2 regions of the Xenorhabdus cabanillasii genome follow, and region 1 is predicted to be linked to the other one. Evidence: predicted binding sites of a transcription regulator. Region 1 holds the regulator's gene; the other holds the start of a gene.
What was found. Region 1 encodes LexA, which represses DNA repair genes until DNA is damaged. Its sites were predicted from a motif close to TNCTGTATGTACATACAGNA; they were not measured.

Region 1 (3,184 bases):
TTACTTAACAGGCGATGGAAATAACGGCAATGGCGGTCAGTCCAGTCTAGCATGGGCGCAACTGAGAAGCGGGAAGGCTTAAGTCCCCCTTTTCTAGTTGGTATATCAGTGAATTCACTATGTTTTAGTTTCTGTATATTTTCGTGCATTTAAGGTTGTTTTAGGCTATTTTTGAATTACCAGTACCCCTAACAGCACCCCGTTAATTTGGGGACCCGGATAGGAGGACTTCAATTATGGCCTACTATAGCATAGAAAAACGCCTCCGCGCAGATGGTATTGATACAACAACATTAGGTATTATTTCTGATATTGATGTTGAAATTAGACGTAAAAAGTCTCAGTTAAGCGGCTTATATATAAACTCAATGGTTGATTTTGTGTTGTTATTGCTGGCTTTTCTATTTTTACCATTAATTTAAGAGTATGATTCCATATACATAAATAAATATCCCCGCCGCAAGCAGCGGTGTAGATAGATGATATTGAATTAAATATAATTAAGGAAAAACAATGGATAAATCTAAATATTCTGAAAAATGGCAAGAACGTTTCGAATTCTTTGAAAATAATGGTTCACCAGCATCTAAAAAGAACCGAGAAGCATTAAGAAATTTACCTTTTCTTAAACAGATCAAGATAAATATGAATTTTTTTGCAGTATTCTTTAACTTTATTTATTTCATTATTCTCGGATTATGGAAAAAAGGATTAACGTTACTTGGATTTATTTTTGCAATAATTTTTATTTTAGGAATTATAGATTCAATATTCAGCCTTGAATTATCAGATAATTTTTATAATGCTATAGGAGTAGCATTTGCTTTCCTATATGGACTTTCAGCCAACTATGCCTACTATCTGAAAGAAATAAAAGGTGATGATAGCTGGAACCCTTTTAAGGGTATATTCTTCGATGAAAAATGATCCAAATTAACATTCTATTCTAAAAGATAATAATGATGAGGATATCTTACTCCTCGCGTCGCAGGGGAGTAAGAAAATACCCAACAATTTTGACATGTTATTTAGAGAAAATAATTTATTAATTGGTAATCAAGGAGAATGGCAGAGTCATGACCATTAAGCAGATTTCAGCTACGAAGCTACGAATTGAAAAACATGATAACATTACAACCATTGGCATATGCTGGGTGTGAAGGATGTAATGAAAACTATCAATCAAAAAAAGTTACTGACACGGGCTGAGGCAATCTGCCTGTCACGAGGGGTTCGTTTAACACCCCAACGCCTTGAAATTCTGCGTTTAATTTCAGCACAACCAGGTGCAATAAGTGCCTATGATTTGCTGGATCTGCTCCGTGAAGCTGAGCCACAGGCAAAACCGCCGACAGTCTATCGTGGGTTGGAGTTTTTACTGGAACAGGGCTTTGTCCACAAAATAGAATCTACGAATAGTTATGTGATTTGTCATCACTTTGAAGAACCTTGTCATACATCAGCTATGTTTCTTTGTGATAATTGTGGTTCTGTTACCGAACAGGATGCTAAAGATATTGAATCAGCTATACAAAAGTTAGCGCAAGATGCAGGATTTAATCTGCGACACAGTGTGATAGAAGTTCACGGCTTGTGCTCTTCCTGCCATGAAATGAATTCCTGTACGGAATAAGTTTTAAAATTCGTTTTATTAGGCGGTCATCACTGAAAAGTTTATTAATTTCCAAGTTCCCAGATAATCTTTTGATTCGCGGGAACAATGAAAAATGACCGCCCAAAATGGCAAACTGTAATTATCCGCTTTTACAATCAGAACCAATCCCCGTTACGAATAACGCCAACTGCCAATCCTTCAATGGTAAAATTCTGTTTGCGTAAATCCACAACGATAGGCTCAAATTCAGGATTCTCAGCAATCAGTTCAATTCTGTTTCCTGTTTGTTTGAAGCGTTTTACTGTGACTTCATCTTCAATCCGTGCGACGATAACCTGCCCGTTATGAACATCCTGCGTTTTATGCACAGCAAGCAAATCACCATCCATAATACCGATATCTTTCATTGACATACCGCGAACACGCAATAGAAAATCAGCATTTGGTTTAAATAATTCCGGATCCACTTTGTAATGACTTTCGATGTGTTCCTGAGCCAATAGTGGTTCACCAGCAGCAACACGACCGATTAGTGGTAATCCCGTACCTTCATCCTCCTCTTCAAGCAGCAAACGGATTCCTCTGGAAGCACCAGCGACAATTTCTATCACCCCTTTACGCGCCAGTGCCTTTAAATGCTCTTCTGCTGCGTTAGGTGAACGAAAACCAAGGCGTGCTGCAATTTCAGCACGTGTCGGTGGCATACCCGTTTGCGAAATATGGTCACGCACCAAATCATAAACCTGTTGCTGCCTGGCAGTTAATGCTTTCATTTCGCCCCCTGTTTGTTTATACAGTCTGACTGTGAGTATATACAGCTAAAATTGAATTGGGAACCTGTCAGAATGTAAAAGCCGCTAAATAACGAATTTTGACGAAAAATAAATCACCTTAGCGTATAAAATACGACCCAATGATTGTTACCCAGATGAACAGTGCCAAAATAACAGCTAAAAATACGGCAGCAGAGCCCATATCTTTTGCTCGCCCCGACAATGCGTGATATTCACTGCCGATTCGATCAACCACAGCCTCAATTGCACTGTTTAGCACTTCAACAATAACCACCAATATGACAGAGCTAATGAGAAAAAGTCTCTCAAGCATGCCAAAATCAAAGGAAAATGCCACAATAACCGCTAAGATAGCTAAAATTACCTCTTGCCGAAATGCAGCCTCATTCTGCCACGCGGCTTTAATACCTTTTGCTGAATACCTCGCCGCTTTAATAATACGGCTCAAGCCTGTTGATTGATTCGCCATAAAAACTTTCTTCAATAATCATAATAGTTTTAAGATCATATAACTTTTATATCTTATTATTATCTTATTTCCACAGATCTCAAAATCTGTTTCTGGTATGCTTGCGACGCATTGCTAATAAGAGGCTTAAAGCAGTTATGTCAGCTTGGCGTAAAATATATTACAAGTTATTGAATTTTCCGATAAAAATTTTAGTAAAAAGTAAACTTATTCCAACGGCTCCCATTCAAGAGTTGAGTCTTGATACGACCCGGCCTATTTTGTATGTGCTCCCGTATCATTCAAAAGCCGACTTATTGACCTTGC
Region 2 (3,184 bases), 2.0 Mb from region 1:
TTCACATTTGCCGTTATTTATGACCAAATAAAATTAGCCAGAAAAAAAATGCATAGAAAGTTGACCAGAGACATATTCTCTCCATCATTATGAGTCTTCAATAAAATCAAATTAAAGGGCTATATCTGATTTAAATATAGCCCTGTCAATTGCATTTAAATTTCTTTTTAATCTGTTCAATCGTTGGTTCTGTATGTACTATGAGCATCATAGTAATTGTCAACTTAATGAGGTGAGTCATGTGGCAAACTGTTAGCCGTCTATTAAGTGAACATTTTGGTGAAGCAGAAATCTGCAATCAGACGGAATTATCAGGAGGAGACATTCACCGCTCGTGGTCCATTGAGTATGGTGAACAACATATCTTTGTTAAATCCAACACGAAAGAGATGTTGACTGTTTTTAAAACAGAAGCAGAACAGCTGGAATTATTAGCACGTAGTAAAACAACGCGCATACCTGAAGTTTACGGTGTTGGGCATGATCGTAGTCATAGTTTTCTTATACTGGAATACCTTCCTATAAAACCATTCGATGCTCATAACGCGTATTGCTTTGGCCAACAACTTGCCAAGCTGCACCAATGGAATGAACAACCGAAATTCGGTTTTGATTTTGACAATATGCTTGGCACTACAATACAGCCTAATGGGTGGCAAAAACGCTGGAATCAATTTTACGCAGAAAAGCGCATTGGCTGGCAGTTACAACTTGCAGCAGACAAGGGAATGGTATTCGGGAATATCGATTCTATTGTCCAAAAAATCAGTGACAAACTGCATTCTCATCAACCTGAACCCTCTTTATTGCATGGCGATTTATGGCCAACAAATTGTGCATCATTAAACAACAATTGCGCCGTAGCATTTGATCCTGCATGTTATTGGGGAGATCGTGAATGTGACCTTGCTATGCTCCCTTTCTATCCTGAATTGCCTCTGCAAGTTCTTGACGGTTATCAAAGTGTTTGGCCATTGCCACCAGACTTTATTGAACGACAGCCACTTTATCAGCTCTATTATTTACTGAATCGCTGTAACCTTTTTGGTGGCGATAGTTTCATTGCCGTGCAAACCATAATCGATAATATATTATCTGAATAATCATTCAGACTATCTACATAATAAAGGAAAATTTCTTTTTTCAAGTCTAATTCAATGGTTAAAGTTAATAACTAGATTTTAATACCCTCAATTTACGAATATTATAACTACCCGATATCAGAGTGCTATTTTAGACAGTTCTCCGTTCTATTCTTGGATATACCAGTAAGCTGCAGAGCTAACTACTCTCGCAGCTATCTTATATATTACCAACCTAATAATTTCGATAAAAAATAGGCGATTGCGCCGATAATAATGGGTGATATATAAAGAATGAATATTTGGCTGAATAATGAATGGCGTGGAAATTCGATTTTAGCTTCCAACTGTTCCTTAGTTACACCGCTCTCTTTAGCTTTCTCAAGGACCATATGATCTTCAATTTGTTCCTTAATAAATTTGAATTGGCGGTATATCCTCAAACCAGATGCACTCATTGCCAAGCCAACAAACATCAGGAAATAGATAACCAAAAAACTGACATTTGCCCCTGTGATCATTGCCACATAGTCTGGAGTTGGAGAGTGCTTCCAAAAAAAATCCAAAAATGGTGTATTGAATTTGATCATTTCAGCCATCATTCTCAAAAAATCATTCAATACTGCATTAATGCCCTCACCTTTAACCTCATGTTGCCATATCAGGTTAGCCACTGAAACTAAAGTTGACAAAAAAGCGGGTACAAAAATAATCCATCCCAACAGCCGCTTCGCAATAGCGACATATCTTGCTTGATGATACGTCATTAATACTCCTCATGAGCATATACCCAATAAATTTCAAGTTATAACGCGACAGTAAGTGAACGAATCTCCAGAAGCATGGATAACTATTCTAGACAAAAATCAGTTAAATATTAGTGTTATATGTTAATAAATAAAAGATTTTTCTTGTTTACCCCTATTCAACTTATACAAAACCCTCTATACTAGCGCGAACTGTATGCATAAACAGCAATAAATATCAATATAACAAACAATTCAGTATAAATAATTATGACAGCAGAAGGGCATCTTCTCTTTTCAGTTGCCAGCCTTGTATTGGCTCATCAGCTAGAAATTACGCCAGAAATAGCACAGGGAGATTGGTTGCATATGCTTCCTGGTGTGCTTTTGGCTTCTTTATTACCTGATATTGATCATCCACATTCAACGTTAGGCAGGTTATTCCGTTTTATTTCCATTCCTATTGCACGACTTTGTGGGCATCGAGGATTCACACATAGCCTATTGGCACTAGTTGTTGGCATTATTCTCTTTCAGACCAAAATGCCTGCTGACTGGCCCATACCAACTGACTTTTTCCATGCCATGATCGTAGGCTATATCAGCCATTTGGTTGCAGATATGCTTACTCCAGCAGGTATCCCTCTCTTATGGCCACTAAAGATGCGTTTCCGAATCCCTATATTAAGGGGAAAAGAGCGCAAAAAAGCGGAACGATTTATAGCCGTTTTGATTGTAGCAATTGCTATTCTCATTCCACAGTACATCGATTTTTCGTTTATGCACTATTTAGACAAACTACCATTCGATAAACTGCCACTTGATAAGTTAAATATCGATAAATTACAAAATCTATATAAGTAATTGAGTTTATTTTTAATCAAACCACAGCCCCATTTAAAAGATGGGGAGTTAACTCAAAATATAAGTATTACTTTTTAATTTTTACTTATCATTTTCATCTTCAGCGTTGCTATTTTGTTAGTTATGTCCTCCTATTCTGATGTAACAATATGAATTATATTAATTATATAACACCAAGAAACCCATATATCACGCGGTAAATCTCTGCACATTGTTACCAAACCTGAACAAGGTGAAAATAAATTACATAAGCACATATAACTAATTGAACTAGCTAGTGATAAATAATTATATTTTATTCTTTTTAATTATAAGAAAGCCAATTCTTATATTGATACCATGCATAGTTAATAGAATATATGGTGCAACTTTTTGTTATAACCTGAAGTAAGCATATTCCATACAAAAAAATCATATTAGTCAAAATATTGGAGACTGGGGATGAATTTACCACTCATTATTAATGTGCTGATTTTCGCAACGCTGCTCGTA

Region 2: a site for LexA is predicted at 2,040-2,059, ahead of BDD26_RS13505 (metal-dependent hydrolase). Genes of this name have one in related genera too.

The regions. Positions count from the first base shown of each region.
Region 1 covers NZ_QTUB01000001.1:911,041-914,224, reverse strand. Annotated here, with positions in the region: gene dusA (tRNA dihydrouridine(20/20a) synthase DusA) at 1-149, opposite strand, end outside; gene BDD26_RS04565 (hypothetical protein) at 237-422, shown strand; gene BDD26_RS04560 (DUF2628 domain-containing protein) at 514-927, shown strand; gene zur (zinc uptake transcriptional repressor Zur) at 1,169-1,633, shown strand; gene lexA (transcriptional repressor LexA) at 1,771-2,388, opposite strand; gene BDD26_RS04545 (diacylglycerol kinase) at 2,507-2,878, opposite strand; gene plsB (glycerol-3-phosphate 1-O-acyltransferase PlsB) at 3,016-3,184, shown strand, end outside.
Region 2 covers NZ_QTUB01000001.1:2,890,379-2,893,562, reverse strand. Annotated here, with positions in the region: gene BDD26_RS13520 (metal ABC transporter permease) at 1-93, shown strand, start outside; gene BDD26_RS13515 (fructosamine kinase family protein) at 240-1,103, shown strand; gene BDD26_RS13510 (YniB family protein) at 1,310-1,849, opposite strand; gene BDD26_RS13505 (metal-dependent hydrolase) at 2,099-2,692, shown strand; gene BDD26_RS13500 (L-cystine transporter) at 3,134-3,184, shown strand, end outside.